2 linked regions of the Hydrogenispora ethanolica genome follow. The protein of the gene in region 1 interacts with the protein of each later gene in a pairwise test. Links are inferred from orthologs where the notes say so. Each region holds a gene or a part of one and is shown on either strand. Other genes may lie near its edges.

The links.
Region 2: the proteins of EDC14_RS18030 (region 1) and EDC14_RS06645 interact in binary tests that used the Escherichia coli proteins (3 or more experiments, as listed by UniProt). The link is inferred for Hydrogenispora ethanolica from one-to-one orthologs.

What each region holds. Positions count from the first base shown.
Region 1 is NZ_SLUN01000025.1:40,896-56,705, forward strand. What follows is about bases 4,397-7,150. They hold EDC14_RS18030 (metal-dependent transcriptional regulator), read right to left. Parts: upstream 6,095-7,150; coding sequence 5,699-6,094; downstream 4,397-5,698. Other genes in these bases: EDC14_RS18025 (polysaccharide deacetylase family protein), read left to right, coding at 4,472-5,545; EDC14_RS18040 (MBL fold metallo-hydrolase), read left to right, coding at 6,937-7,150. In the rest of the region: EDC14_RS18010 (PD-(D/E)XK nuclease family protein), read left to right, coding at 1-60; EDC14_RS18015 (UvrD-helicase domain-containing protein), read left to right, coding at 41-3,478; GTP cyclohydrolase FolE2, read right to left, coding at 3,475-4,269; more of EDC14_RS18040, read left to right, coding at 7,151-7,725; EDC14_RS18045 (hypothetical protein), read left to right, coding at 7,886-8,767; EDC14_RS18050 (carboxypeptidase M32), read left to right, coding at 8,928-10,430; EDC14_RS18055 (class I SAM-dependent DNA methyltransferase), read left to right, coding at 10,593-11,210; EDC14_RS18060 (LL-diaminopimelate aminotransferase), read left to right, coding at 11,250-12,479; EDC14_RS18065 (DNA topoisomerase III), read left to right, coding at 12,569-14,743; EDC14_RS18070 (GNAT family N-acetyltransferase), read left to right, coding at 14,873-15,322; EDC14_RS18075 (PhzF family phenazine biosynthesis protein), read left to right, coding at 15,350-15,810.
Region 2 is NZ_SLUN01000005.1:207,562-223,521, reverse strand. Bases 5,978-8,881 are described here. They hold EDC14_RS06645 (methionine ABC transporter ATP-binding protein), read right to left. Parts: upstream 8,007-8,881; coding sequence 6,948-8,006; downstream 5,978-6,947. Other genes in these bases: EDC14_RS06640 (trans-sulfuration enzyme family protein), read right to left, coding at 8,138-8,881; EDC14_RS06650 (methionine ABC transporter permease), read right to left, coding at 6,326-6,979; EDC14_RS06655 (MetQ/NlpA family ABC transporter substrate-binding protein), read right to left, coding at 5,978-6,200. Outside these bases: EDC14_RS06685 (GNAT family N-acetyltransferase), read right to left, coding at 1-83; EDC14_RS06680 (RNA-dependent RNA polymerase family protein), read right to left, coding at 181-1,347; EDC14_RS06675 (prepilin-type N-terminal cleavage/methylation domain-containing protein), read right to left, coding at 1,417-1,875; EDC14_RS06670 (type IV pilus modification PilV family protein), read right to left, coding at 1,881-2,318; EDC14_RS06665 (GspH/FimT family pseudopilin), read right to left, coding at 2,347-2,790; EDC14_RS06660 (D-apionate lactonase family protein), read left to right, coding at 3,197-5,137; more of EDC14_RS06655, read right to left, coding at 5,400-5,977; more of EDC14_RS06640, read right to left, coding at 8,882-9,271; EDC14_RS06635 (trans-sulfuration enzyme family protein), read right to left, coding at 9,317-10,453; EDC14_RS06630 (LacI family DNA-binding transcriptional regulator), read right to left, coding at 10,717-11,769; EDC14_RS06625 (fused MFS/spermidine synthase), read right to left, coding at 11,929-13,536; EDC14_RS06620 (HAD family hydrolase), read right to left, coding at 14,308-14,943; EDC14_RS06615 (chymotrypsin family serine protease), read left to right, coding at 15,199-15,960. UniProt on the Escherichia coli protein: Part of the ABC transporter complex MetNIQ involved in methionine import. Responsible for energy coupling to the transport system. It has also been shown to be involved in formyl-L-methionine transport.

The sequences.
Region 1 (15,810 bases):
ATCTGCTGCCGGCGCCAAGAGTGGGAAGGAGAGTTGACTGATGCCGCATCCGCCCAATGAACAACAAGCCGCCGCCATCCATGAATTTGGCGCGGACTTGCTGGTCTCGGCCGGCGCCGGGACCGGCAAGACGACGGTTTTGGCAGAAAAATACCTGCGCCTGCTCGAAGAACGCCGGGCTGAGATCGGAGAGATCGTGGCGATCACCTTTACCAAGAAAGCCGCAGCCGAGATGCGCGACCGGATCCGCCAGGGCCTCCGGGAGCGTCAGAATCAGGCCGAGAACCAAGCGGAACTGGAATTTTGGCGAAACCAGTTGCAGCGGATCGACGGCGCGCGGATCGTCACCTTCCACAGTCTTTGCCTGGGGCTGATCCAGGAGAATCCCTTGGAAGCCGGGATTCCGCCGGTCTCCGGCATCCTGGGCGAAGGCGAGGAACAAATTTATCTGAACCAGGCCATTGCCGAATTATTCACGGAGATCGTCCAGAACCCCACCGCGGACTCCCAGGCGCTGGTCCGCTTGATCCTGGATTATGGCTGGGAATCCCTGGCCGAAAGCCTGGCCGGACTCTACCAGGCCATCCGGGAGAGCGGCCGCGCCTTTGGAGAAGTGATCCGCCAGACTGCGGAGGCCCTCCGGGATGCTTTGGCAGCGCGGATTGCCGGGGCGGACGGTTTGATTGCGGACATCGAGGAACTGCTGGAGTATAGCTCCACCCAGAAACTGACCGAAAATGCCCAGGGCGTTCTCGGCTTATTCCGGGAGGGTTGGCCGGGCTACCGGGAGCTGCTGCGGGACGGGAAAGAACTGGACGAACTGCTTCCGGCCCTGGGGGAGTTGGCGAAAGGATTGCCCAAGACGCTTCCCGCCGCCATCAAACCGCGGGTGGTCGCGGTCCGCGACCAGATCGACGCAGTGAAGCAGCGCTTGGTGGATGGGGCGGCGCTGGAGCGCCTGGAAACTTTGGAAACGTTGTTGGAAGGATTGGACCGGCGGTACCGGGAGTTGAAGCAGGAGTCGGGTCTGCTGGACTTCGCGGACCAGCAGCTTTTGGCCAGAGATCTGTTACAGAACCACCCGCAGCTGGCGGAGCGGGTGACCGCCGGGATCCGCTACCTGCTGGTGGACGAGTTTCAGGACACCAACAGCCTGCAACTGGAGATCGTCCGTTCATTGCTAGGCGAGGATTATCAAGGCGGCCGGCTGATGGCGGTCGGCGATATCAAGCAGTCGATCTACCGCTTCCGGGGCGCCGAGGCCGATCTCATGACCGAGCTGGGCCGGGAGATCGAATCCCGCGGCGGCCGGACCATTGCCTTGACCCGGAATTACCGCTCCAACCAGACCGTCATCCGGTTCATCAATGCTTTCTCCCAGGAGCTCTTCGCCGGAGAAAGCTTTCCCTACGAACCCCTGGAAGCCGGAGGGAATGACGCCGGATCGCGGGTCGAATTCATCCTGGCCGGGGAGACCGCGGACTTGCGGGAACAGGCCCGGCTGGTGGCGCGCAGGATCGTCCGCTTGGTGGCGGAGAGCGCCGGAACCGGGACGCCGGTCGGCTATGGCGACATCGTCCTGCTCTTCCGGGCCGGAACCGCGATGGGGCTTTTTCAGCAAGCCTTGGTGGAACTGGGAATCCCTTATTACACGGCCAGCGGCGGCGATTTATACCGGCGCCAGGAGATCGTCGACCAGCTGAATCTCCTCCGGCTGGTGCAACAGCGGTATGATACCGTGGCGCTGCTCGGCCTGGTAAGTTCCCCCTACGTCGGACTGAGCGAGACCGAATTGTACCGCTTATGCCGGGATGAGGGCCTGGCGGAGGCCTTTTACGGCCGGGAGGATTTTGAGAAGTTGCTGCCCGAACCGGCTGCAGCGAGGTTGCGGGAATTCCGGGAGTTGCTCGGTTATCTCCAGGAACACCGGGAGTTGTTGCCCATCCCCGCCATGCTCCGGCTGGCGCTGGACCGGCTGCACTATCGCGAACTGATGCTGGGCTCGGTCGACGCCGGGCAGCGCTTGGCCAATCTGGAGAAGCTGCTCTACAAGGCCGAGGAGTTTACCGCCGCCGGTTACCACGATCTGAATCGTTTCCTCAGTTACCTGCAGGAACTCGAAGGCATGGAGATCGGGGAAGGCGAGGCCCAGACGCAAGCCGAGGGGAGCGACGTGGTCCGGCTGATGACCATTCATCGTTCCAAAGGCTTGGAGTTTCCCGTCGTGATCCTGCCCGATCTGGATCGTTCGTTCCGGTTGGGCAACCGTTCCAAGCTGGTCTTCCACAAGGACTTAGGTGTCGGTTTTAAGATCCCGGTCCCGGAGAGCGAGGCCGCGGCCACCTCGGTCTGGGAGGCCATCAAGGAGCGCGAGCGGCGCGACGAAATCGCCGAACTCAAGCGGGTATTATACGTGGCGCTGACCCGGGCCAAACGCCAATTGATCCTGGCCGGTTCGGGGGTAAGCCGGTCGCGCGGCAAGACGCTGGAGACCGCGGGAAACTGGATGAAATGGTTCGAATTGCTGCTGCCCTTGGCCGAGGCCGGCGCAGAGCTGGAGTATCAGGGGATACCGGTGGCGGTGGTCCGCGCGGTGCCGGAGGTCCAGCCGCCGGAGCGTCCGGTGAAGCTGTTGGAGACGGTGGCTCCCGACCTGGCGGCCGCGCCTTCCCCGGCGGGCCGGGCGGCGCCCGAGGTCGCCGCGGCCGGAGTTGCCGCAAACGCCGGCTGCGTAGTGCCGCTGAAGGTCTCGGGCATTCTGGCCTTTAAGAGTTGTCCGCGCGGTTTTTACCTGCGGCATATCATGCGTCTGGAGCGTGGGCCGGCGGCCGATGACGAGCCGAGCGCCGCCGCGCTTCCCGGAGCCGGAGCCCATTTGGGCGCGCAGATCGGCAATTTTGTCCATCAGGCGGTCCGGGCGGGAACGCCCGACTGGCCGGAGGAACTTTGGAAGGCTTACTTTGCGGAGTTGCAGGTTCCCGATCCCGACCGGTTGAAAGCCGATCTGGAGCGGATCTGGCGGAACCTTCAGGCCAGCGAGTACCGGGGACGGGGCGAGATCTGGGATGAGGTGCCATTCATTTTGAAGTTGGAAGGCGCAGTGCGGGTGGAAGGCAGGTTTGACCGGCTTTACCGCGAGCCCGGCGGCGGGCTGGTGTTGGTGGATTATAAGACGCACCGGATCGCGCCCCGTCAGGTGGAGGAGACCGCCGCAAAATACTTTTGGCAGCTTCAGCTGTATGCTCTGGCAGTGGCCGAACTGTGGGGGAGGTTGCCGGACCGGGCGGTCCTGTATTTCCCTTACCCCGACCGGGCGGTGGAAGTGCCGCTGGACCAGGCCGCTTTGGCCCGGACCATTGCCGAGGTGCGGGAGATCGGCGCGTTCATCGCCGCCCATCCCTATCCCGGAGACTATCCGGCCGGAGCCGACTGTGAGAACTGCCGCTACGGCTGGTTCTGTCACGCCGGTAAAGCTTAATCGGCGGCTTCCTCCACATGGGATGCGAAGGCGCTGTGATTGTGGATGGACTCGTAGCTTTCCACCTCGACCTGGAAAGAGCGGATCCGCGGCTCGGAGCGGAGCGCCAGGACGGAGTCGCGCAGGATGTCCTCGACGAACTTGGGGTTCTGGTAGGCGGCTTCGGTGACGTATTTTTCATCCTCCCGCTTGAGCACCGGATAGATGGGGCAACTGCCCTGAATCCGCAACAGTTCGATGAGCTCCTCCAGCCACAGGATTTTCCCCGGATAGGAGCAGTGTACCAGGGTCCGGATGGCCGCCCGCTGATTGTGGGCGCCGTAAGCCGAGATCTCTTTGCTGCAGGGGCAGAGGGAGAGGACCGGTATCTCCGCGCCCAGTTGGAAATGGAAGTGGCCCGAGGGTTGCCGGAAGACGCCGCGAAATTCGCCCAGATAGTCGAGGTAGCCGACGATGCCGCTCACCGGCGCCGGCACCGGCAGGAAATAGCGAAACTTCAGACTGATTTCGGCGGCGCTCACTTCCAGATGGCTACAGAGTTCGGCCAGGATCTGGCGGATCTCCTTCCAGGAGATGGGTTTTTCGGACCAGGACATCAATAGCTCCATGAACCGGCTGAGATGCGTGCCCTTGAAATGGTGCGGCAGCGTCACCGAGACGACGACGTTGCCGTGGACATGTTGAAACCCGCCGTCCCGCATCCGGATCTGAAACGGCAGGTTGACATCTTTCAGACCCACCTTTTGAATCTCGATTCCCCGCTCGTCCCGCCTGCTCTGCACATCGATCATGTTGCGTTGCCGCCTTTCCAAATTTCTATTTCAATGGATCGGTTCCATTTTTCTATTTGTTTCGGCACGCTCCGGAAAACTCCTACCGGACCGGCATGTTTGTCCCGGACTTTCCATAAATTAATCGCAGGAAGCCGCCGCTCGGCATGGAATCTGATCAGGTCGGCTTTTGACCGACCCCAAAAAAGGAGGCAAAAACAAAGTGCATTCAAAGCGATGGGCGGTATCGGGGATGGTTTGCTTGGCCATCCTGGCTTTCAGCCTGCCGCATGGGTTCGCCGGGGCCGGTCCCTCCGCGAAAACCGGCTCCAAGCCGGCGCCGGTTCCGGCGGCCGCCGGCCCGGCCGGAGTGCGGCCCAATGAACTGGGCCGGCTGCTGATCCTGGAGTATCATCTGATCGGCGCGCCGGAGGCGGAATGGCGGCGGACCCCTGCCAACTTCCGAAAGGACCTGCAGTTACTGTACGATAGCGGCTATTATCCGGCGCCCCTGGCGGATGTGGTGAGCGGCCGGCTGAAGGTGCCCGCCGGTAAAACCCCGTTCGTACTGACCTTTGACGACTCCAGCCAGGGCCAGTTCCGCTACTTGCAAGAAGGGGAGCGGCTGGTGATCGATCCCCAGTCGGCCGTCGGCATCATGGAACAGTTCAAAAAGGAGCATCCCGATTTTCCGTTGACCGCCACTTTCTATGTGTTGCCGGCGATCCCGCCCAAGCTGCGGCTATTCGGCCAGGAAGAGCATATTGGCAGGAAACTGCAGTACCTGGCCGAGCACGGCTACGAGATCGGCAGCCATACCTATTGGCACCAGAATCTCAGCAAAACGGATGACCTGGGAGTACAAAAGCAAATGGCTCTGGCCAATCAGGCCATTCAATCCTATGTTCCCGGCTATCCGGTGCAGAGCCTCTCCCTGCCCTTCGGCGTGCACGCCCGGAACCAGGTTTTGGAGCATGACGGCGAATATCAGGGCATTCGCTACCATTACACCTCCATCGTGCTGGTGGGATCCGGTCCGGCGCCCTCGCCGTATGCGGCGGGCTTCAATCCCTACCGGCTGGAACGGATCCAGGCCGGCGACACCGCCTGGGGACCCGGAGCCTATGTGGAGCGATTCCGGAAGAATCCCGCGTTGCGCTTCATCAGCGACGGCGATCCCGCTACAGTGACGGTGCCCCGGGCCGAGGCGGCCAAGGTGGGCAAACTGCCGCCCGGCATGAAGCTGCGGCGATCGATTGAGTCGGGAACGGGTGGCAGGAGAGAACTTGGATTATAAAAGGGCGGGGACCGGAGCGGTTCCCGTTTTGTTATTTGGGAGAAAAGAGCTGCCCCCAGATTGTTTTTCCGGGAAAGCCCCATAGGGATGAAAGGGGAGGGTGCGGCATGGATTCATGACGGAACCGGCCTCGACAGACAGCCGCCGAGGGCCTCACGACTCATCGGACTTCGCCAGTCCGTTCAGATAATCGACCAGCTTTTCCATGGTGGCGGGGCTGATGTAATGCTCGATGCTGCAGGCGTCCCGTTCGGCGATGCGCGGCTCGACCTCCAGCACGTCGCTGAAGAACTGGCGCAGGCTGTCGTGGCGCTCCCGGATCTCCCTGGCCTTGGCTAGGCCGCGGCCGGTCAGCTCCAACGGTCCGTAACGCTCGTGCGTCAACAGAGCCAGCTCCACCAGCCGGGCCACGGCCTGATTGACGCTGGACTTGGCCACGCCCAGTTTTTGGGCCAGGTCGGTGACACGAATCGCTTCCTCCGCTTCCTGCAATTCCAGAATGACCTTCAGGTAATCCTCCAGGGCGGGCGAGATTGAAGCCCTATCCACTTCTCAACACCTCGTTTGTCTGGAATGCTACTCGCGCCCCGTTTGGGAAAAGCTCTGCCGATTTTGGCCGGTGGAGGGTCGAAGAGCATCCATCAATAGCTTAACCGGGACGGCCGCGGGCTTATCCTACCCCCATCCCGCTGTCCGCAATCCGGTTGGAATAAGCCGATTATAAAAGCTGGAAATAAAACGGTTCTAAAGCGTCTTTAAAAAATATCCAAAAAATTTTAAAAAATCTATAAAATCCTGACCCCTGGCTCGAATGGACCTCCGCCGCAGGGAACCGGAGGTCGCGCGTTTCACTGTACGGTTCGCGTGCGCGGGGCGGCCTCTTCCGCCAACGGTTCTCCTTCCGGGGCCCCGACAGCCCGGCTTGGAGGGGCGCTCCCTCCGCGTGCCGCAGGAAATGCCCGGAGATGGGCAACGCCGGCCCAATCATGGGCACGGCTTGCCCATGGTTCCGCGAGAGATGCCCATGGTTCCGCGAGAGATGCCCATGGTTCCGCGAGAGATGCCCATGGTTCCGCGGGAGATGCCCATGGTTCCGCGAGAGATGCCCATGGTTCCGCGAGAGATGCCCATGGTTCCGCGAGAGATGCCCATGGTTCCGCGAGAGATGCCCATGGTTCCGTGAGAGATGCCCATGGTTCCGTGAGAGATGCCCATGGTTCCGTGAGAGATGCCCATGGTTCCGTGAGAGATGCCCATGGTTCCGCGGGAGTTGCGCTAAATCAGGCGGGGCAATGATAAGGACCAGTCGCCTCGCCCCCACGAAAGGATCAGTTATGAAATCCGGCAGGAAGAAAACGGAATAAGTCGAAGAATAGAAGCGGAAGATCAGGATGGCCCGTTTCCCGGACGGCCATCCCCGTCACGAAAAAGGGGGCGTCAATTTGCGGATCACGTCGCGCTGTTATGCCGTCACCGGCCTCGCCTTCGCGTTACCCTGGGCGGTCAACGCCGGATTTGTGGTGGGGGCGGGAACGACCCTGGTCATCGATACCGGGCCGAATACTCTGGCGGCCCAGACCATCCACGGTTATGCCGTAGCGGCGGGCGCGGGCAATCGCTTGATCGCAGTCAACACCGAGCCGCACTTCGATCATCTGGGCGGCAATGGTTTCTTCCGGGAACGGGGCATCGATATTTACGGCCATTGCCGGATCCACCGTACCGCAGCCGAATTGGCGGCGACCATCGCCGAGTGCAATCAGAGCATTCCCGATCGGCGGCGTCGGGAGCGGAACGAGGCGGCGGTCCTGTTTCAAAAGACCACGGCCGCCAATCCCAACCGGCCCGTTCCGGAGGAGACCGTGTTGGAGCTGGGCGGGTTGACAGCCCGGTTGCTCTTTACGCCCGGTCATACGCCGGCTAATCTGGCGGTGTACATTCCGGAGGAGGGCGTGCTCTATGCCGGCGACGCGGTGGTGAGCGGCCTGTCGCCCAATCTGGAATGCGGGAGCGCGGCGGACTGGCGGCGCTGGAAACAGTCCTTGGCCAGAATTGCGGCGCTCCAGCCCGAATGGATCGTGCCCGGCCACGGTCCCGTCATCTCCAGACAGGAGCGGGAACCGGCGCTCGATCGGATCGCCGCGGCTTTGGATGAAGCCCTGGCCGAGCGGGAAACTTAGTCTTGGAGCTGTAAGAGACTCAAGCCTGCAAGGAGGTTTCCACCCTGTTGCTTCCATAGGAACATTGCTTCGATATAAGGGGATTTTCGGTTTTCCATTGTACCCAGCCCGGTTTTTCTTCCATTGATATTGAATCTTTTCGATAAATGAGGTGGAACGAATGGCGCTTATGGATGGACTCCTGAATCGGTTCCGGCAATGGAAAGGCCGGCCTTTACCGGAAATCCCGCTGAAAACAGCCGGCTGGGTGGCGATCCTCTCCGGGATCTATTTCGGGCTGGCCCGAATCTGGCTCTTGCTCCATCAGGACCCGAGCCTTTATTACCAGTTTTCGTTCGCCAGAGCGCTGCTTGGAAGCATCCCCAATCTGATTACGGTGTATTTATTGGGAACCTTGCTGAAGCTCCTGGACCGGCAGGGCCGGAGCCGGTCGGTTTCTCCTTACATCAAGTTTTTTATCGGCTACAACCTGCTGGAGCTCGTCGCCGTTCCGGGGCTGGGAATCGCCAATTTTACGCTGCTCCGGGCCGACGTAGCGTTCCGGGCCAAGCAATTGCTGCCGCTGGTCCTGGCTGTGGCGCTGGCGTCCGGCGCCATTTCTATCCTGTATGGGCTGAAACTGCGGAAACTCGCGGTTTTGCCCGGGGAGCGGCATCTGTGGTTCTACGCCTATGCCATGTTGGCCGCGGGGATCGCCTGGGCCTTCATGATCACCTACTGGGTCGGCAGTGTCCTATGGTATGTTTCATGGATATTCCTGGGCTGTTTTTTCCTGGGGGCCGCTTGCGCGGACCTCTCTTCCGGCCGGAACCCGGAGCGTGAATCCGCGCCGGCGCAGCGGGCTGTCACTCCCGCGCCGCTCAATCGGGCGGTTTTTTCCGACGCCGATCGCCAGGCCGAGAAGGCCTTTGACCAGTTGACATTCGACGCTTATCTGCAAATCCGGAACGAAGTGACCCGCTATCTGCCCCGGTGCCTTTCCGAACCGGAGATCAAACAAGCGATTCTGGCCTATTTGAAAAAAACGGGCCGGGGGTCCTAAATCGGCCGGTTCCGGCTGTTGGAATGAGACAACTTGTGGTAGAATATTCTGTAAAATCAATCGCCTTGAGATGAATCGCTTTCCGGCGCCAGTTGGAGCAGAGCGCCCGCTGCCAATGAACCGCCCGAGGCGCCTCGAATAAAGAAAGGAAGGATGCTCGTTGAATCATACATTGACCGAGCTGAAGAACAGTTTGGCGGAGATCAGCGACTTAAAAGCGGCCGCCGCCGTGTTATCCTGGGACCAGATGGCCTTGATGCCGCCGGGCGCGGCAGCGGCCCGGGCCCGGCAGCTGGCGACCATGGAACGGCTGGCGCACGAGAAGGCGACCGCTCCGGAATTGGGCCGGTTGTTGGATGAACTCCAACCGTTGCTGGAGGGTCTCTCTCCGGACTCGCCCGATGTCGCCTTGATCCGGGTGGCCGCCCGGGATTTTGAGCGTGCCGCGAAGATTCCGCCCAAGTTTACCGCCGAATTTTCGGAACATACCTCCCGGACCTATGAGGCATGGGCCAAAGCCCGGGCCCAGAAGGATTTCCAGATCGTCCGGCCGTTGCTCGAAAAGACGCTGGATTACAGCAGGCAATTGGCGAATTTTTATCCCGGATACCAACATATCGCCGATCCGCTCATCGACGAACTGGACGAGGGACTGACCGTCGCCGTCATCCGGCCGCTCTTCGCCCAGTTGCGCGAGGAATTGACCCGGTTGGTCGGGGCGATCACCGCCCGGCCCGCGCCGGATGATTCCTGCCTGAAGCAGCATTTCCCGGAGGCGGACCAATGGCGGTTCGGCCTGAACGTCGCCGAGCGGCTGGGATACGATTTCAACCGGGGCCGGCAGGACAAGAGCCCGCACCCTTTTACCACGTCGTTTTCCATCGATGACGTCCGGATCACCACCCGGATCAAGGAAAACCGGCTCAGCGAGGCGCTCTTCAGCACCATCCACGAGACCGGCCACGCCTTGTATGAGCAGGGGATCGATCCGAGGTGGGAAGCGACTCCGCTAGCCAGCGGCACCGCCATGGGCGTCCACGAGAGCCAGTCGCGGCTCTGGGAGAACCTGGTGGGGCGGAGCCGCCATTTCTGGCAGTACTTCTACCCCAAGCTGCAGGAGGTCTTCCCGCAACAGCTGGGCCAGGTGGACTTTGAAGTCTTCTACCATGCCTTGAATAAGGTGGAGCGGTCGCTGATCCGGACCGACGCCGACGAAGTGACCTATAACCTGCACGTGATGATCCGCTTTGATCTGGAATTGGCGATGCTGGAAGGAAAGCTCGCCGTCGCCGACCTGCGCGAGGCCTGGAATGAGCGGTACCGGACCGATCTGGGTGTGACCCCGCCCGACGACGGCTTGGGGGTTCTCCAGGATATGCACTGGTACAGCGGGACCATCGGCGGCTATTTCCAAAGCTATACGCTGGGCAACATCATGAGCGCCCAATTCTACGAAGCTGCCCTGGCGCATCACCCGCAGATTCCGACGGAGATCGCCGCCGGCCGTTTCGAAACCTTGCACGGTTGGCTCAAAACGAACATTTACCAATACGGCCGCCAATTGTCGGGCACGACCATCGTGCAACGGGCCACCGGAAAGCCGATTACCATCGAACCGTACGTGCGGTATTTAAAGAACAAGTATCGGGAGTTGTATCCCTGAATCCGGCCGATACCGCAACGATTTTGAGTTGGATTCCGTTTTGGGCATGGTCGGCTCGCTCGATCATGCCCAAAATGAAATTTGCCGCTGTGAAGGACAGAAGACTGTAATTTAAAAGTTTCCCTCATCATATCCGAAGTTTTTTAGCGGAGGATCAAATCGGTGGAGAATTTCGATGAACTGGCTTTGCGTTGGGATGAAGATCCCAAGCGCCGCAAGCGGGCCAGCGTAGTGGCCATGGAAATGGCGCGGGAGATCCCGGACCTCGAAAGGATGACGGGCTTTGAATACGGTTGCGGCACGGGGCTGTTAAGTTTCTACCTGCAACCGTTTATGCGCGAAATTTGGCTGGGGGACAGTTCGGCGGGGATGTTGTCCGTGGCCGAGCAGAAGATTCAAACGCTCCGGATCGCCAACATGCACCCCCTCCCAATCGATCTAACCGCCGCGGAGCTGCCGGAGCTCAAGTTTGATGTGGTTTACACGTTGATGGCCTTGCACCATATCAAGCCGCTGAACGACGTTTTGCAGTCCTTTTACGAAATGTTGCATCCGGAAGGCACATTGTGCATCGCGGATCTGGACAAGGAAGACGGCACGTTCCACGGTCCCGGCTTTACGGGCCATCATGGCTTTGACGTTCGGGAGCTGTCGGCGACCTTGCGGGAAATCGGTTTCACCAAGCTTCGGAGCAAAATCTGTCACACTATCGTGAAACAAGATCGCGACGGACGGGAGAAACAATATCCGTTATTCCTGTTGGTCGGCCAGAAGAGATAAGGAGCCGCCAGTGCGGCAAAAAACTCACGGAGGTCCGCCATGGATTTTATCGACGACAAGATTGCCGAGCGTTTGGGGGGCAGGAATTTTGGCAAGTCCACCACGGTTTATAAGTTCGTCCGGATCAAGCAGGCCAAGCAAGAGGCGCGAGCCAGCAAACCCTTCCTCCCTTTAATCGACATGGGCGTCGGCGAACCCGACCGGCCGGCCGACCCGCGCCTCGTCGCGGTGTTGGCCGAGGAAGCCGGAAAGCCGGAGAACCGCTGGTATTCGGATAACGGGATCGGCGAGTTTCAAGACGCGGCCGCCGGCTATATGGACCGGGTTTATGGCGTCAAGAATTTGACCCGCGCGAATATCATCCATGGCATCGGCTCCAAGCCGATCCTGGCCATGCTGCCGCTGTGCCTGGTGAATCCGGGCGAGATCGCGCTGACCACCTTTCCCGGATATCCGGTGACCGCCACCTATACCCGGTACCTCGGCGGCGATACGTATCATCTGCCGTTGCTTCCCGAGAACCAGTTTTATCCCGACTTTTCGGCGATCCCCGCCCCGGTGTTGAAAAAGGCGAAACTCCTCTACATCAATTATCCCAACAATCCCACCGGCCAGGTGGCGACTCGTGAGTTTTATCAGAGCGTGGTGCGGTTCGCCCGCCAAAACAATATCTTTGTGATCTCCGATGCCGCCTATGCCGCGCTGACCTTCGACGGGTATCAGCCTTTGAGTTTCTTGGCGGTGGACGGCGCCATGGATGTCGGAGTGGAAGTGCATTCGCTTTCCAAGGCTTTCAACATGACCGGCTGGCGGCTGGCCTTTGTGGCCGGCCATCCCCGGATCATTCAGGCCTACGGGACTGTCAAGGACAATACCGACTCCGGCCAGTTCCGCGCCATTCAAAAGGCCGGCATCTATGCGCTGCAGCATCCTGAGTTGACCGCGGCCAATTGCGAGCGGTATTCGCGCCGGCACAATCTGCTGGTGGCGGCACTGCGCGAGCTGGGCTTCGCGGCCCACAAGCCCAGGGGTTCGTTCTATTGTTACGTTCCGGCCCCCAAGGGAACCCGCTCGGGACTGGTCTTTGAGAACGCCGAGGCCGCCGCGGAGTACCTGATCAAGGAGGCGCTGATCTCCACGGTACCCTGGGACGACGCCGGAGCGTACCTCCGCTTCTCGGTGACCTTTGAAGCCGATGGCGATGAGGCGGAAAAAAGGGTCATCGCCGCGGTCCGAGAGAGGCTGGGAAGGCTGGAACTGGTATTTTAGGCTTGATAACTTGAAAGACAGAAACAGCAGTTTGATTTCAGGAAAAAGTCAATTGCCAAAAATGATACATCAAGAATGGAGCGTAACCCATGTCCAAAACCCTGGTCCTGGCCGAGAAACCTTCGGTCGGCCGCGAAATCGCGAAGATCTTGCACTGCAACCAGCAGGGGAACGGCTGCCTGATCGGCCCCCGCTATATCGTCTCCTGGGCCCTCGGCCACCTGGTCACCCTGGCCGACCCGGAGGCCTACGACGACCGCTATAAGACCTGGAACCTCGAGGACCTGCCGATGCTCCCGGAGAAGATGGAGCTGGTGGTGATCCGCGAGACCGCCCGCCAGTTCAAGGCGGTCAAGGATTTGATGAAGCAGCCGGATCTCGACGAATTGGTCATCGCCACCGATGCCGGCCGCGAGGGCGAGCTGGTGGCCCGCTGGATCATTCAGAAAGCGGGTTGGCGCAAGCCCATTAAACGGCTGTGGATCTCCTCCCAGACCGAACGGGCCATCAAGGAAGGCTTTCAAAATCTCAAGCCGGGCCGGGAGTATGAGCGACTATACGCCGCCGCCGAATGCCGGGCCGAGGCCGACTGGCTGGTGGGACTGAATGTCACCCGGGCGCTCACCTGCAAATACAATGCCCAACTCTCGGCCGGCCGGGTTCAGACCCCGACCCTGGCCCTGGTGGTGGAGCGGGAGAACGAGATCAAGCGGTTCGTGCCCAAAGCGTATTGGACCGTGCAAGCCGCGGCGGGAGGCTTCAACCTGCAATGGCGGGACGCCAATGGCCAGACCCGGCTCTTCGATAAAGGGCGGGCCGAGGCGCTCGCCGCCAAAACCTCCGGCCAGACCGGGACCATTGTAGAGCTGAAAAAAGAAGCCAAGAAAGAACCGCCGCCCTTGGCCTATGACCTGACCGAGCTGCAGCGGGACGCCAACCGGCGGTACGGCTTCTCCGCCAAAACGACCTCCGCCGTGATGCAGCAGCTTTATGAGCGGCACAAGCTGGTGACCTATCCCCGGACCGATTCCCGGTACTTGAGCGAGGATATCGTGCCGACCCTGCCCGAACGGCTGAAGGCCATTGCCACCGGGCCCTATGCCGAGCAAGCCCGGCGGATTCTGGGCCAGAAGCTGACGGTCACCAAGCGCCTGGTCGACAATGCCAAGGTCAGCGACCACCATGCCATCATCCCCACCGAAGAGCCGGTTTTCTTGAGCAAACTCAGCCCGGAGGAGACGAAGATCTATGATCTGATCGTCAAACGGTTTCTGGCGGTGCTTTCGCCGCCTTTCGAATATGAGCAGACCACTCTCAGGGTCGAGGCCGCCGGAGAGTTCTTCGCCGCCCAAGGCAAGAGCGTCAGGGCCAAAGGCTGGCGGGCGATGGAAGACGGCGGGGCCGCGCCGGATGAGGCCGGGGACGACGAAGCGCCGGAGCAGTCCCTGCCCGAACTGCGCCAGGGGGAGCGGCTAAAGCTGCTCACCGTCAAAACGGTCGCCGGCACCACCAAGCCGCCGGCCCGCTATACCGAGGCGACCTTGCTCTCGGCCATGGAGCATCCGGGCAAGGGGATCGAGGACCGCGAGCTCCGGGAGGCCCTGGACAACAGCAGCGGGCTGGGCACGCCGGCCACCCGGGCCGAGATCATCGAAAAACTGTTCAACTCCTTCTATATGGAGCGGCAAGGCAAGTCCATCGTTCCGACCTCCAAGGGCATCCAACTGATTGGCCTGGTCCCGCCGGAGCTGAGATCGGCCGAACTGACCGCCCAGTGGGAGCAGCAGTTGACCCAGATCAGCAAAGGCCGGGCCGAGCGGCGCCAATTCATGGCCGGGATCCGCGACTATGCCGCCCGTCTGGTGACGACCGTGGCCGGCAGCGGCCAATCGTACCGGCATGATAACCTGACCCGCGTCAAATGCCCGGAATGCGGCAAATACCTGCTGCAAGTCAAAGGGAAGCGCGGCGAGATGCTGGTCTGTCAGGACCGGGAATGCGGCTACCGGCAGAACGTCTCGCTCACCTCCAACGCCCGTTGCCCGCAGTGCCATAAGCAGCTGGAACTGCGCGGCGAAGGGGAAAACAAGATCTTCAGCTGCAGCTGCGGCTATCGCGAGAAGCTGTCCGCTTTCACCAAGCGCCGGGAAGAAGAGAAGGGCAAGGCCAATAAGCGCGAGGTGAATCAGTTCCTGAACCGGCAGCAGGACCAGGGTCCGCTCAATACGGCGCTGGCTGAAGCATTGTCGAAGCTGAAGAAATGATGGCTTTTTATTCTCACGCCATTGGTAAGAATCCGATGATGACCGAAAGAAAGAAGGTGCGTCCCGCTGATCGAGTTAGCCTATGAGCCGTTCAAGCCCGGAGAAGAACAGCTTATCTACGAGCTGGTCATGAAGGTCTTCGACAAGTTCGTGGCTCCGGATTATGTCGCACAGGGACGGCGGACCTTCCAAGAGTATGTGGCGTCCGCCAAAATCCGGGAGCGGTACGATGGCGGCGCCGACCGGGTCTGGACAGCCAAGGCTGGCCCGGAGCTCGTCGGCGTCATCGCCCTGCGCGAGGAGAAACACATTTCGCTCTTATTCGTGGCCGAAGCGTGGCAGCGGCGGGGGATCGCCCGCGGACTGGTCGGGCGGGCAATCCGGGAGCTGGAGACGCGCCCCGGGGCTGCCCGGCAGCTGACGGTCAATTCATCCCCGTATGCGGTTACCGTCTACGAAAAGCTGGGCTTCCAGAAACTCGGGGCGGAACAGGAACGGGACGGCATCCGCTTTGTACCGATGAAGGCCGATCTGGGGAGCCGGGGAGCGGGGGATCCGGATCCCGGGCCGGGAAGATGATGTCAGCTTCAATCGAAGGAGAATCCATTGCGGAAAGAATTTTTGGTCGTCAATAGTTTCGCGGAACAGGCCTTCGGCGGGAATCCCGCGGCGGTGCTGCCCGATGCTTCCGGTTTGACTGACGCGCAAATGCAGGCCATTGCCAGACAGCTGAATCTGGTGGAGACGGTTTTTGTCCTTCCGGCGGCCGAAACCGGCGCCGATCTGCGCTTCCGCTATTTCACCCCGGTTCAGGAACTCCCGGTGGCGGGTCATCCCACCGTGGCCGCAGTTCTGGCGCTGATCGAGCAGGGGCGGCTCCCGATGGCCGCAGACCGGGATTACCGGATCCGGACTGGGGCGGGGATTCAACGGGTGACCGTCGCCCGAAACGAGCGGGGTCCGGTGGTGGTCATGGAACAGCCGCGGCCGGAATTTTTGCCGCCCCTGGATGACCGGGCCGCCGTCGCTGAACTCTTCGGATTGCGGTTGGAAGATCTCCTGCCCGA
Region 2 (15,960 bases), on another replicon or contig:
TCCCGGCCCGGCCAAAGCTGGTGAAAAAGCGCAAAAACCGCGGGAAAATCGCTCCCGACGGCCGGACGAATCGTGATATCCATCGGCAAAACCTCCGCTCATCGTCGCTCTCCGGCCTCTTTTCGCCGGCGGCCCGCCGTTTTCCTGCCAGATGATTCCAGCGGGCGGGTTAACAATGGATTACGGTTCGCGCCAACGGGTGAGCCGCGTTCCCGAACCGCCGCCCGAGCCGGAACCGGAGCCGCCGAAGTAGGGTTGATAGAGGTCCCACTGAGGCTGATAGATGCCGAAGCTGACCGAAGTGACGGTGATCCGACTCTGGCTGACCACGCCGCCGGTCAGTCGGAAAGAACCGTTCGTCAGGCTGATATCGCCGCTGGCATACAGGACGCCGCTGGTGTTGAAACTGCCGCTGTTCAGATTGACTTTGCCGTCGACGAAGGCGCTGATCTGGCCGGAATAATTGCCGTTGCCGAGGGTCAGGGTGGGTTGGACGGCGGAGTCGCCCCGGACCGCGGCGTCCTTCAGCACCACGATGAGGGCGTTTTTATTGCTGAAACTGTTGGCGCCCACCTTGATGGCGGGGCTTCCTCCCGTGACCCGGACTAAAATGATCTTCCCTCCGGCATTCATCAGGTCGGCCGAAATGTCCAACGTGCCGCCATTCACGGTATAGGTCCGGTAAATCTTGGACGGATCGGCGGCGAAGCTGTCCCAATTGGGCGCGGGAATCGTTTCCCGCACCGCATTCGAGTAAGTCTTGATCGTGCTGGCCAGCGAACCGTTGGAGACATTCACCGTCTTGCTGCTGACCAGGCTGCCGGTGCCGCCCATCGAGAAGGAGCTCAAGGTGAGGTTTTCCACGGCGTAAAGGGAGTTGCCGTTCAGGAAATAACTGCCGTTGGTGATGGACATGGCGGCGCCGGCCATGAAACCGTGCGCGTTGAAAGGCAGCGGCTCTTCAGCTTCCGTCACGTCGGCCTGGACGGTCCGGCTGAATTTGCCGCGGCTTGCGGTGGCCCGGACGCTGGCGGGGGTGGTGGCCAGATATTCCACCCGGATGGTCCAGCCGTCGGGAGTGGTGACCCGGAAATCGCTCCGTCCCGGCTGAAACGTACTATCCCCGGCGCGCAGGCGGGCGTAGGCCAGCGCCAGGCCGTCCTCGGCCCGGGTCACGGCCAGGGACGTGGCTCCGGCGGTGCTAAAGGCGTTCAGCTGGGTCTTGACGATGGTCGACGCAGCCAGGAGGGTCAGGCAGACGATGACCAGCACGATCAGGACCACCACCAGCGCGATGCCCTGTTCCGATCCGGCGGCCCGGGCTTTCCCGGCGTTCGTCCCATCCACGGCGTCCATCCTCCTCATGCTCCGCTTCGCCAAACCAGTATTTCCTCATGAGATGCCATGTGAAGCCGCTCAATTGCGCGGCCGGACCGTCTCTTGCAGCTGCACCGCGTCGGCCCCATTCGCAACGGTCAGCCTGAGCCGCACCAGGGGCGCGGCCTCCCCCTGGCTGACCTGAAAGGCGCTGACATTCTGCGCCAATAACGTGGTGACCCCGCCGCTCCTGCGGTACAGCTTGCCGTCCGACCAGTAGAATTCGGTCGTCACCTCGTCCAGATCAGTCGCCGCGAGATCAGTCGCCGAACGGATGGTCAGCTTGCCGGCCTGGCTGCGGCGGATCTCCCGTACCATCAGCGCCATGGCGTGGTTGGCGTCCTCGAACGCCCCGGCGGCGTTGCGGTTCAGCTCCAAGCCGGCGCAGGAGACCCGGATGATCTGCGCCGTTCCCAGCAGCAGAAAGCTCAGAATCGCGCAGGCCAGCAGAAGATCGATCAGGGTAAAGCCGGCTTGGTTACGCTTGGGCACCATCATGCACCTCACTCCGGGTAAAGCAGCGCGCTGCGCCGGGCCAGCACTGTTCCGCCGGCGGAGACCGCGACCGTCACCCGTTTCAATTGCGGATCGAGGCTCCCGTCCGGCTCCGGCTCCGCCGCCGTCAGCGCCCGGTCGAGCGGGGTGGACGCCGTTGCGGAGAGGGCGGCGGGGTTCAGATTCAAACCCTCCACACTGACCCCCACGGTGTAGCTGACGGCGACGCCCCGGGTGGTGACCGTCCGCTGGCTGCTGCTATTGGCCAGCGCCTCGAATTCCTCATTGCGGCAGATCTCGATCTGCTCCTCGGCCAGCTGGTCCGCGACATTGACCCGGTAGAGATCGGGCTGGAAGGCGGGGACCGCCGCCAGCAAGGCAATGACCCCCAGCAGGGCCACGGCGATGATCACCTCAATCAGGCTGAAACCATTCTGGTTGCGCATAATCTTCCTCTCCGTGCGCCCGCCCCGCTCAATGGACATAGCCGGTGGCAATCTCGACGGTCACCGTCCGCCGCCCCGTCCCCTTGACGAGGGTCAGCGCGGGCGTGCCGCCGCTGGCGTTCTGCACCGCGCCCCAGCGGTCAAAACGGACCGCCGCGCCGTTTAAGTGCTCAAAAGTCAAGCTCAGATCCACGGCCGCCCGGCCGAGCACGATCCGCCCGCTCAATACCGCTCCGCCCACGACGCGGATCGTATAGAATCCGCCGTCCGCCGCGGCGAACTCCACCGCCGTATTGCGGGCCAGCGCCTCGGTGCGGGCGTTCTTAAGCTGCTGCGCCAGCTGCTCGGCGCCGCTGGTCAGGGCATAGCCGTCGCTGGCCGCCGAATAGCTCATGCCGGCCAACCCGGCCAGGACCCCCAGGATGGCGAGGACGATCATGATCTCGATCAGCGTGAAACCCTTGGCATTCATGAAGGTCGCTCCTCGCTCCTCCGGAATGAAAAAATGATCCAATCAGTCGTTTTTACAATATTAGACTAAATATTACATAAAATAGTAAAAATCCATCAAACCATTTAAATTCATTGTAAATTACCGGCAATTGGCTGTCAAGTTGGACAATTTGGCGCACTATTTTATTATTTTCATAAGAAATTTACAAAATTCTTTTTAATTTCCATATCCCGCCATGAAAAATGAACCAGAGGCGTCCCCGGCCGCTTTCCGGTAACTATCCCTTGACAGGCTCTGCCGGGGGGCATAGTATTAATTTTAAGTATTTCAGGAATTTTTTTCGGATATCTGCGGCGGATGAGAGCGTACGTCCGGCCGAAGCCGCTCCCGGCGTCCCAATTCCGTCCGAAAGGGGCAATGCCTGATGAACGATCCAGTCAGCATGTATGACTCCGGCCTCAGTCAGCCCGTCGACCCGCCGGTCCCGCTGCGGGCCGGGCAGCTTTCCCTCTTCTATCAGGACGGCGGAATCCGTTCCATCCGGCTGGGCGAGGTCGAGGTGGTCCGCCGCGTCTATATGGCGCTGCGCGACCGCAATTGGGATACCATTCCCGCCAAACTCTCGGAACTGACCCTGGATGTCCGGGCCGATTCCTTCCGCATCGCTTTTCTGGCCCGCCACCAACGGAACGGCATCGATTTCTCCTGGCGCGGCGCCATCAGCGGCCGCTCCGACAGCAGCATCGAGTTTACGATGGACGGGACGGCCCATTCGTCCTTCCTGCGCAACCGGATCGGCTTTTGCGTGCTCCACCCGGACACGCTGGCGGGCGTCGCCTGCGCGGTGGAGCAGGTGGACGGGGTCAAACTGGCCGGGCTCTTCCCGGTGCGGATCGCGCCGCACCAGCCGTTCAAGCAGATCCGCCAGATCGAGCATCCGGTGCTGCCGGGGGTCGAAGCCGTCATCCGCTGCACCGGCGACAGCTTTGAAATGGAGGACCAGCGCAACTGGAGCGACGCCTCCTACAAAACCTACTGCACTCCGCTGGACCGGCCGCTGCCGGCCGAAGTCCTCACCGGAACGCGGATCCGGCAGGCCGTCGCCATCCGGCTCCAAGGCCGGCTATCCGCCGTGCTCCCGCCCCCACGGCCGGCGGAAGCGGTCCGGCTCGCGCCCCGCTCCGGGCTTGAATTGGCCCTGCCCAGTCTGGGACTGGGATATGCCGTACCCGCCGAACCCTGGTCGGCGGGGGAGATCAAACGGCTGCGCCGCCTGAACCTGAGCCACTTGCGGCTGGAACTCCGTCCGGAACGGCCGGATGCCGCACCGCTGCTAGAGAGGGCCGCCCGGGACGCGGCCGCGATCGACGTTCCCCTGTTCGTGGCCCTGCATCTGGCGGAGGATCCGGAGCATGAATTGGCCCAGTTCCACTCGCTGCTCCAGGCGTCCCGTCCCCGGCTGGCCGGCGTGTTGGTGCTCCGGGACGGCGTCCCCTCGACCCGCGCCGCCGAACTTCGGCTGGCCCGGGAAATCCTGGCCGAATACGACCCGGCGCTACCCATCGGCGGCGGCACCGACGGCTACTTCACCGAGCTGAACCGGGAGCGTCCGCCGCTGGCTGCCTGCGACTTCGTCGCCTACTCCACCACCCCGCAGGTGCACGCCTTCGACAACGCTTCTCTGATCGAGAGTTTCGCGGGGCAGCGGGCCAATCTGGAGAGCGCCCGGGCCTTCGCCGGGTCCAAGCCGGTCTGGGTCTCGCCGGTCACCTTCAAGAAACGCCCGAAATCCGCTTCGCGGACCGCTCCGGCCCATCTCCCCGGCGGCGAATTGCCGCCGCAGGTCGACACCAGGCAGCTCTCGCTGTTCGGCGCCGGCTGGACCCTGGGCAGCATCCTGGCGCTGGCCGAGGGCGGCGCCGCCGCGGCCACCTATTACGAGACCACCGGCTGGCTCGGGGTGATGGAACGGCCGGCCGGCTCGCCATCGCCCGCCCTGTTTCCGTCTCTCCCCGGCGCGGTTTTCCCGCTCTATTTCAGCCTGGCCTGGGTCGGCGAATTCCGGGGCGGCCGGGCGGTCCCCCTGGACTCCGGCGATCCGCTGGCGGTTTCCGGTTTTATCCTGAACCGCGACGGACGTTCCCGCTTGATCCTGGTCAATCACAGCGGCGAGCCGCAACCCGTCCGGCTCAAGGGGTGGGCCGGCTCCGCCAGAGTACGGGTCCTCGATTCGCCTCATCTGGCAGCGGCGTTGAATGACCCCTGCTCCTTGCTGGATGACCGCGGCGCGGCCCAACAGTTCGCGGCCGAGGAAACCGCCTTGACGCTTCCGCCTTACGGGATCCTGGTGGCGGATCGGCCATAGCCGCCACACCGCAACCAAAAACAGCCTCCCGCAAAACAACAGCCCGGCAAACTTGCCGAGTTGGGCAAGATCATTCCGCGGCTGGCGGTGAAGATAAACCCCCCGCCGCCTTTTTGAATATCCCTCAGCAATATCCCCAAGCCAAGCTGGAGAAGAACCAGCGGGTCCAGTGATAACCCCATAGAAAAGCGCCCCGGATGATTGTCTCGGGGCGCTTCGGCGACGATATAGGTCGAATTCAACTCCGTCTCGGCGATGATGCCTAAAACGCCGGCACAATGCTGCCCTGATAGGTTTTGACGATGTAGTCCCTGACGATCTTGCTGTTTAAGGCCTTGGCCAGCTTTTGCAGGGCCGGATTATTTTTGTCCTTGGTCCGGACCGCCAGGATGTTGGCGTAGGGCGAATTTTTATCCTCGATGAACAGGGCGTCCTTGGTCGGGACCAGCTTGGCGGCGAGGGCGTAGTTGGTGTTGATGACCGCGATGTCCACATCCGCCAGCGACCGGGCCAGCTGCGCGGCCTCCAGCGGCTTGATCTGCAATTGCTTGGGATTCTTCGCGATATCCAGCTCGGTGGCTGCCAGGCCGGCGTCCTTGCGCAGCTGGATCAGTTTGGCCCGTTGCAGCAGCAACAAAGCGCGGCCGCCGTTGGTCGGATCGTTGGGTATGGCGACGATGGCTTTCTCCTTGAGCTGGCGGAGGGACTTGAGCTTGCTGGAATAGACCCCGAGCGGCTCGACGTGGACCTTGGCGATGGAGGTCAGGTCGAGATTGCGGTCCTTGCAGAACTGGTTCAGGTACGGGACGTGCTGAAAAAAGTTGGCGTCCAGCTCCCCTTCGGCCAGGGCGATATTGGGCTGGACATAGTCCTGGAACTCGATGACCTGCAGGGTGATCCCGTCTTTGGCCAGGAGCGGCTTGATCTGCTCCAGGATCTGGGTATGTGGCGTCGGCGAGGCGCCCACCTTTAACACGGTCGCCGCGCTCACCAGCGCCAGGCTTCCGGAGAGAACGACTGCGGCCAGGGCCGCCAAAATGAGGCTCACTAATTTTTTGGACATGTAAATTCCTCCTTAGTAATTCTTAAGTTCAAAGTCGAAGGGTTAAGGTCCGAAGTCATTCACAGACCATCCCGACCTTTGACATGCGACTTTCGACCGCTGCGGGTCGGATTCGACGCTGCGGCCTAGCGCCGTTTCAAGCGGCGCGCCCCCCAGTCGCCGAGGGACTGGACCCCCTGGACCAGGATGACGAGGACGATGACCGTGGCCAGCATCACCTCGGGCTGAAAGCGCTGATAACCGAAACGGATCGCCAGATCGCCCAGGCCGCCGCCGCCGACCGCTCCGGCCATGGCCGAGTAGCCCACCAGGCTGACGGCGGTGATCGTCAGCCCCAGGAGCAGCCCGGACTTGGCCTCGGCCAGCAGCACCTTGCCGATGATCTGGCCGGTGGTGGCGCCCATGGCTTGGGCGGCCTCGATCACGCCCCGGTCCACTTCCAGCAGGGCCGACTCCACCAGCCGGGCCAGGAAAGGAATGGCGCTCACCGTCAACGGGACGATCGCCCCGTTAGTGCCGATGGAGGTGCCGACCAGCAGCCGGGTGAAGGGAATGATCGCCACCAGCAGGATGATGAAGGGCAGCGAGCGGCCGATATTGATCAACGCGGCCAGCGTGCCGTGGATCGCCCGGTTGGGCCGGATATGGCCCGGGCCGGTGATGACCAGCAGTACGCCGAGGGGGATGCCGAAGACGGCCGACAGGGCCAGGGAAACGCCCACCATGTAGAGGGTCTCTCCCAAAGCATTAACGAGCAGGTTCCAAAGCTGCGGGTTCAACATCCGCGATCACCTCAATTCTTAATCCCTGGTCTGCGAGGTACTGCAGCGATTTTTCGATGCTGTCCTCAGCCCCGGTCAACTCGACGATCAAGGAACCGAAGGGCGTGTCCTTGATGAAGTCCAGGTTGGCGTACAAAATATTGACATTCAGGTCAAAGCGGCGGATCAGCGCGGCGATGATCGGCTGGCGGGCCACCTCGCCCAGGAAGGAGATGCGGACCCGCCGGCCGGCTCCCGCCGCCATGCGGCCCGGTTCCGCCAGCCGCAGCCCGGCCGGCACCTCGCCATGCAGCGCGCTCTCGATGAAACGATGGGCCGTGGCGGTGCGTGGCTGGGCGAAGACCTCCACCACCGGGCCGTGTTCGACCACCCGGCCGTCCTCCATCATCGCCACCGAATCGCAGATCGCCTTGATCACCTCGATCTGGTGGGTGATCAGCACGATGGTCAGCCCGAAACGCCGGTTGACATCCCGCAGCAGTTCCAGAATGGACTGGGTGGTCTGAGGATCCAGCGCCGAGGTGGCTTCGTCGCAAAGCAGGATCTCGGGCTGGTTGGCCAGGGCCCGGGCGATGCCCACCCGCTGCTTCTGGCCGCCGCTGAGCTGGGCCGGGTAGGCGTCCAGTTTGTCGGCGAGTCCGACCAGCTGGGCCAGCTCCCGGACCCGCCGCTCGATCGCGGCCGGCGCCACTTTGGCGATCTCCAGCGGAAAGGCGATATTCCCCCGGACCGTGCGCGAAGCCAGCAGATTGAAGTGTTGAAAGATCATCCCGATCTTGCGGCGGGCCTGGCGCAAGGCCGGGCCGCTCAGGCCGGTGATGTCCGAACCGTCCACCAGCACCCGTCCGGACTGCGGCACCTCCAGCCGGTTGATGCTCCGGAGCAGCGTGCTCTTGCCCGCGCCGCTCAGCCCGATGATGCCGAAGATCTCGCCCCGGGCGACGGTCAGGTTGACGTCGCGCAGGGCCACTACTTCGGCGCCCTTTTGCCGGTAGACCTTGGTAACTTGCTGAAACTCGATAATCTCTTGAGTCATTGCCATTCCTCCAGAGCGGTTTCCCGCCGTACTGCCGATATTCCAAAGTCACGGACCAGCCACGCAAGGCAGCGCCAAACCGCGGCAGCAACCCCGTTTCCTTGCTAAAACGAAACCGGTTACCGAATCCCGGCCTCCAGGTCGGCGACCAGATCCTCCGGATCTTCCAGGCCGACCGACAGGCGGATCAGGTCGGCGGTGATCCCCAGGCGTTCCCGCTCCGAAGCGGGGAGCGACGCATGGGACATCTTGACCGGATAGGAGAGGATCGACTCGACGCCGCCGAGACTGACCGCGACCGACCACAGCTTGACCTGCTTCATGATGGCCAAGGCCCGCGCGGCGGCATCGGTCTTGAAGGAGAGCACCGCGCCGTGGCCCGAGGCTTGGCCCCGGTGGATCGCCTGGCCGGGGTGGTCGGGCAGGCCGGGATAATAGACTGCGGTCACCCAGTTCTGCCGCCTCAGCCATTCGGCGATGAACAGCGCCGCTTGCTGCTGCAACTCCATCCGGGCGCGCAGGGTCTTGATCCCCCGCAATAGCAGCCAGGAGTCCTGCGGCCCCAGGATGGCCCCGAAACCGTTCTGGACGAAATAGATCCGCTTGGCCAGCTCCGGTGAGCGGGTAATGGCCGCGCCGCCGATGACGTCGCTATGGCCGCCCAGAAACTTGGTGGCGCTGTGGACGACGATGTCGACCCCCAGATCGAGCGGCCGCTGGAAATAAGGGGACATGAAAGTGTTGTCGAGCAGGGTCAGCAGCCCGTGGGCCTTGGCGATGGCCACCGCCCCGCGGATGTCGGTGATCTTCAGCAGCGGGTTGGAGGGCGTCTCCAAAAAGAGCGCCTTGGTGTTGGGACGGATGGCCGCCTCGATGTTCTCCAGCCGGGTCATGTCGACGAAGCTGGTCTCCAGCCCGAATTTATTGAAGAACCGGTTCAGGACGCGGTAGGAGCCGCCGTAGATATCCTCGGTGGCCACAATATGGTCGCCCTGCTCCAGAATGGAAAGGGCCGAGGCGGTGGCGGCCATCCCCGAGGCGAAGGCATAGGCGTGGGTCCCGTTCTCCAGTGCCGCCAGGGTGTTCTCCAGCGCCTCCCGGGTCGGATTCCCGGAGCGGGAATAGTCGTAAGCGCCGGGATGCTCCACATCGGGCTGGTGGAAGGTGGAGGCTTGATAGATCGGGATGCTCAGGGCGCCGGTGCGCGGGTCCAGTTCATTCCCGTTATGCAGGATTCGGGTGGCATATTTCATCACGATTCACTCCTCGAAATATTCCGGGGGACAGCCGGCCCGGCGTCATTGCATGGCCTGTTCCAGATCGGCGATGAGGTCTTCCAGGGCTTCGATCCCCACCGACAGCCGCAGCAGGTCGTCGGTCACTCCGATCCGCTCCCGGACTTCCGCCGGAATGTCGGCGTGAGTCTGCCGGACCGGGTAAGTGATCAGGCTCTCGACCCCGCCCAGGCTCTCGGCGAAGGTGATCACCCGGACCCGGTTGATGAGCCGTTCCACCTGGGCCGGATCCTTCACGGTGAAGGAGAGCATCGCTCCGAAGCCCGAGGCCTGGCGGGCCAGGATCGCGTGGCCGGGATGGTCCGGCAAGCCCGGGTAGAGCACCCGCCCCACGGCCGGGTGCGCCGCGAGCCAGCGGGCGATTCCGGCGGCGTTGGCCTGCTGCCGTTCCAGCCGGAGGGCCAGCGTCTTAAGGCCGCGCAGCATCAGCCAGCTGTCCTGCGGCCCCAGGACCGCGCCGGTGGAATTCTGAACGAAGCGGATCCGCTCGCTCCACTCCGGGGTCCGGGCGACCACGATCCCCGAGAGCAGATCGTTGTGGCCGCTCAAAAACTTGGTGCCGCTATGGACCGCCAAATCGGCCCCCAGCTCCAACGGGCGTTGGAGGTAGGGAGTCATAAAGGTATTGTCGACGATCACCGCCAGCCCCAACCCGTGGCCCAGGGCGATGACCCGCTCCAGGTCGGTCACTTTCATCAGCGGATTGGTGGGCGTCTCGATCAGCAGCGCCTTGGTCCGGCCGGGCTGCACCGCCCGTTCGAGCGCCTCCAAGGCGGTGGCATCGGCGTAACTGGCGGCGATCCCGAACGGCTTGAAGTTCCGCTCCAGCAGCCGGTAGGTTCCGCCGTAAAGGTCGTCCGAGACCACGATATGGTCGCCGGCGGAGAAGGCCATCAGCACCGCGGTGAGCGCCGCCATCCCCGAGGCGAAGGCGAAGCCGCGGTCGCCCCGTTCCAGTTCGGCCAGGACCTGTTCCAGCGCCTGGCGGGTCGGGTTGACCGAGCGGGAATAATCATACCCCGTGCTCACGCCCAACGCCGGATGGCGAAAGGTGGCGGTCTGGTAGATCGGGGTGCTCACCGCCCCCGTCGGCGCGTCGGTACAGAGGCCCGCATGGGCCAGAACGGTTTCGATCTTCATCGGACTTCCTCCTCGTCAAACCAAAAAGCCTCTCTCCGGTGGAAAGAGGCCTGCATGAACGCGCTGTCCTCTCTCATCTGCCAGGTTACCCTGCCGGAATTGGCACCCTGCTCGCGCACAAGGTTGCCGAAGGTTCATTGGGCCGGTCCCTCCCCTTCTCTCGATAAGAGTCTGTTTCGGTCGAATATGAAATTGGAATACCCACTAAAATTATGGAATTTATCAGTAATTTCTGATTATTCTACCATAATCCGGCCGCTTCGTCAAGAGGTGGTTTCCGGCGCGACCCGCCCGGCTTCCGTTTTCAAGCCCGGCCGGCCGCAGGAGGCCCGGATCACTAATTCGGTCGGGAGGACGATCCCCTTCTCCTCGGGAATCTCCCCGTGCATCAGCCGGAACAATTGAACGGCGGCCGCCTCGCCCAGCGCCGCGATGGGCTGGCGGACCGCGCTGATAGCCGGCGCGAAATAATTGTAGAGCGGGTGATCGTCAAAAGTCGCCACGCCCAGGTCCTCCGGCAAGCGCAGCCCTTCTTCCCGGGCCGCCTGTAACACCCCGGTGACCAAGTCGCCGGCAGCGGCAAAAATCGCCGTGACCCCTATCCCCGAGCGGATGATCTCCCGGCTGATCTCGCCGGCCCGCAAGGTCCAGTACGGGCAGTGGTAAACCAGCCCCGGGTCGAGCCCGGCGGCCGCCATGGCCTGTCGAAAACCGCCCACCCGCGCGATGACGCTGGGGTAATGCTCCGGCCCCGCCAGCATGGCGATGCGGCGGTGGCCCAAGCCGATCAAATGCTCGGTCATGCGCCGCGCCCCGCCGGCGTTGTCCACATCCACATAGTAATGGGAGATGCTAACGCTCTTGCCCACCATCACGAAGGGGAAATCCTTCAGCAGGAGCTCGGCCAGTTGCTTGTCGCCGAACTGCTCCGCGCCGATGATCAGCCCGTCGATGCGCCGGCCCTTCAGGATCGACTGATAGGCTGAAGCCACGTCCTCCTCGGACCGGGCGGTGGAGAGCAGCACATTATAGTTTTGAGCGGCCGCCCGTTCGGTGATCGCCGTCAACAGGCCCGGCCAATAGGCGGTGGCCATGGAATAACCGCCGGTATGCGGGATGATCACCCCGATATTGCCCGAGCGTTTGGCCGCCAGGCCGTGGGCCGAGGCATTGGGCTGGTAGTCCAGCTCTTTGATGAGTTTTAAGATCCGTTTGCGGGTCTCTTCCCCCACGCCGGGACCGCCGTTGATCACCCGCGAAACGGTGCCGGTGGAGACCCGGGCCATCTCCGCCAGGTCTTTAATGGTTATGGTCATCGCCAGTCCACCTCGAATGGGCAGCGCGCCTTGGGCGTTATGCCCCGGCGCGCTGCCCATCAGCTTGCTAAAACGTTATACTTCCCCATTATACCGGAGCGCCGGGGGCGGAGCAACAACTTCCATCGTTTTCCCGCCGGTCGTCCATGAGGCCGCGGTTTACAGCAACGGATTCTGCAAGGTATCCACCGGCGCGTAATCGTCGGTGAGCAGCGACAACCCTTCGTACCAGCCATTCTTGCGCAAACGGGGCTCATCCACCAGCGTCTGGGCATAGGACGGCACATCCTCGCGGATCCGGCCCGCGCGGAACAGCGCCTCTGCCCGGTCCCGCCAGGTCCGGGGGGACCAGCGGCGCGGGTTGCGGGTAGCGATCAGGATCATATTCCGCTCATAGCTGTCACTCTCATCCCAGATCCCCACCGGGAAGAGGTAAACCTGGGGAAAGACCGCCGCATAGGTATGGCCCATCGCCCGGAGCAGGCCGCTGCGCGAGCCCTTGATGGCGCCGATGACATTGGAGACGACCGCGCCGTCCCGGTCCAGCACCCGGCGGACCGAGCGGAAGAATTGGTACGTCGCCAGGTGGTAGGGAATGGTGCTCTCCGAATAGGCGTCGATGACCACCAGGTCGTAGGGACGGATTTTACCGGCCGCGATGGCCCCGGCCCGCTGGTCCACGAAGAGCCGGCCGTCCTGAGTATAGACCCGGAGCTTGGCGGTACGGGGCAGCGCGAAATAATCGCGGGCCACCCGGACCACCTCGGGGTCGATCTCCACCACGTCCACCTGTTTCAGGCTGGGGTAGTCGTGGAGGAACTTCTTGGGCGCCGATCCGCCGCCCAGCCCGATGAAGAGCATCCGCTCCGGCTCGGGGACGGCGACCACGCCCAGATGGAGGTAGGAAGTATAGCCGAAGACCATCTCCAGCGGCTGGTCCAGATCCATGGCGCTCTGGTAGGAGTTGTCGAAGTGGAGGTTGCGCCTGGTGCCCACCTGGGCCACGATCACGTGATGGTACAACGAATCGCGTTCGTAGCGGATCTCTTCCGGGGTGTAAAAGGAGGTCCGCTGCGGGGTGGAACGCCAGAAAAAGCCCAACAGCGCCAGGGCCAGCAGGACCAGGAAGATTCGCCAGCGGCGCAAGGCTCCGGCCCGGGAGCCGGCCGCTTCGGGAGCGCCGGCAGTCCGGCGCCGCTCCAGCTCGACGGCGACCAGGATCAAGAGGGCCAGGCCCAACAGTAGCGCGCCCAGGCTATGAACGATATTCCGGACGCCGATGGCCGGAATCAGGAAAAACGAGGTCAACAAGGTGCCGATGATGCTGCCGGCGCTGGAGATGGCCGAAAGATGGCCGGCGGTATTGCCGATGGTCGTCAGGTTGCTGGTGGCGAGCTTGATTGCGAACGGCGAGATGGTCGCCAGCAGCAGGCTGGGCAGGAAGAAGAAAGCCAGGGCCGCCAGGAGGGAACCGGTGCGCGGTCCGAAGCCGCTGCAGAGGATATTCACCGGAGTGCTCCAGAAAGGCAGAAACCCGACATAGACTCCGGCCAGCCCCAGGATCAAGCCGAGCATGCCGAGATCGGGCCGGCGGTCGGCCAGCCGGCCGCCGCCGTAGTATCCGAGGGTCAAGGCGGCCATCACCACCACGATCAGCGAGCCCCAGATATAGATGGAGCTGCCGAACGACGGCGCCAGGATCCGGCTGCCGACCATCTCCAAGGACATCAGGATCGCGCCGCTCAAAAAGACTGTCAGATAGAGCATGGATTCCTCCTTCGCGTTACGGATTGCCGGCTTCTCAAAACGTTTTTGCCAACGGCCGGAAGCCGTTCGGCTACTAAGATTCGCCGGCGTCGGGAGAATTCCTTCCGAAAACGGTGGCGCGGTTACCGGTATCATGGGCCTCAAGACCCGGCTCACACTCTGAGCCGCCAAAGCGCCATCTGGCGGATCAAAACTTCCCCCGCTCTGCTCCGATGGCCCATATGAGCGGTTCAACAATGCAAGGGCATGGCCGAACCGTGCTTTTTTTCAAGGGCCTAAAAGCGTTGTGATAAACCCTGTCCGAAGGCCAGGGTGAACACAAAAGCTCAGAGAAGCAAGTGATAAAGTCGATTTTTAATCCTTTGAAAGAGTGATTTCCGAATTTGAGGACTTTATCACATGGCTTCTAAACATTCCCGGCAACGGAACAAGCATCCCCCGTGACTGCGTCAACTTACCCGGCAACCGGGCAGCCTCGCCCGGCGACTGCGCGAGCTCGCACAATTACTGTGCAAGGTTCCCCGGAAACGGTGCAGGCTTACGCGGTTACCGCGCGGGGTTCCACAGCAACTGCGCCAGTTTGCTCAGTTCCCGCGCTGGGATTCCCAGGAATTAAGCGAGCATCTCCGGTCACAAAACCTTTTACTCTAGCGACTCCGCCACCCGCGTCTGTTGCGGACCCGGTTCATTCCGCCGGGTAAGCTGCCTAAAAAAAGCCCTTTCCCGGTTTGGGGAAAAGGCTTTTTTATCGAGGTTCCGAAATTCATTCTCTCAGGATACCCGCAGTTTCTGCGAATGCGCCTCCGGGCCTTCCGCCCCGCTCGGAATCAAGAAGGGCCGGACATCGGTGGCGATCATCCCGGCCCGCCGCGCCGCCTCCAATCCCAGCTCGCCGTCTTCGAAGACCTGGCAATACTCGGGCGCCACGCCCAGGCGATCGGCGCAGCGCAAGAAGGTTTCGGGATCCGGTTTGGGCTGGGCCACATCGTCGCAGCTGACCAACGCCGCGAAGTATTTCTGCAAACCCAGGGCTCCGATGTTCTGCAGGGCGATCTTCCGGCATTCTCCGGTGCCGAGGCCCATCGGCAGCTGACCGTGAAACTTGTGCACCAACGCGACCACCGGCTCCAGCGGCTGAACCTCCCGGATGTGCCGTAAATACGCCGCATCTTTGGCGGCAGTAACCTGCTCCGGATCCAGGCGCAGTCCGCAGTCGCGGTTGATCAGGGCGACAATCGCCCGGCTGGGCATCCCGGCATTCTGATAAAAAAGCTCCTTCGGATAGTCGAAGCCGTATTTTCGCCCCGTTTCCGACCAGGCCTTCCAATGCGCCGGCATGGTATCGCCCAACGTGCCGTCAATATCGAAGATCAGTGCTTTTACCCTTAAATTGACATATAGTCCCATCAGTTCCGCTTCATCTCCATGGCCATTTGAAAATTTTTACTTTTCTGCAATCAATATCAACACTTCGCCTTTTCTCACCCGAACCCTTTGTCCGCCCGGAATGTTAACCATATTGATACACTGTCCGGCAGGGCCCGAACTCCCGTTCCGCCGCGGCTTTACACCACATAGGCTAAGGCAGAGAGGGCTTCGGCCAGGCCCCAGTCCGGCCCGCCCTGCAACTGTATTCAACGTATGGAAAGGAGACGTTTCGCCTTGGGTGTCAACCGAAAATCTCTGACGGAAGCAGCCAAATCCGAGGCAATGAAGTCTTTTGAAGCCTCAAGCGATGATTTTCTGGACCCCAAGCACCGGCCCGCCAACGTCGTAGGAATGGGGATCGGCGTCAAATGGAAGAAAGGGCGCCCCACCGGCGAGCCGGCGATGGTGGTCATGGTCAGCAAGAAAGTCCCCCGCGAGCAGTTGGCGGCGGTGGATCTGATCCCGTCGAAGCTGGGCGGGATGCAGACCGATCTGCTGGAGGTGGGGGTGATGAAGGCCGAGCAGGATGACGCCATTCTTCAACAATTAACCCTGCGGGCCAGACCGGTCAGCGGCGGTTATAGCGTGGGACACATCAATACCAGCGCCGGCACCATCGCCACCTGCGTCTACGACCTGCAGCAGCAGGGGCTCGGCATTCCCCCCCGCTATTATATTCTCAGCAACAACCACGTGCTGGCCGATAGCAATGCCGGAAACATCGGCGATCCCATCCTCCAACCGGGCCCGGCCGACGGCGGGGAATACCCCACCGACCAGATCGCCGTCCTCAGCCGGTTTGTTCCGATTCAATTCGACCCGCCGGTCCCGCTGGACCAGCAGAACAACCTGGTGGATGCGGCCGTCGCCGAAGGGCCCTTCGACAGCTTAAACCGTTCCATCTACTGGATTGGGCGGATCCGCGGCTGGCGCCGGACCGACGACATCAATCTCGGCACCCTGGTGCAAAAGACCGGCCGCTCCTCCAGTTATTCG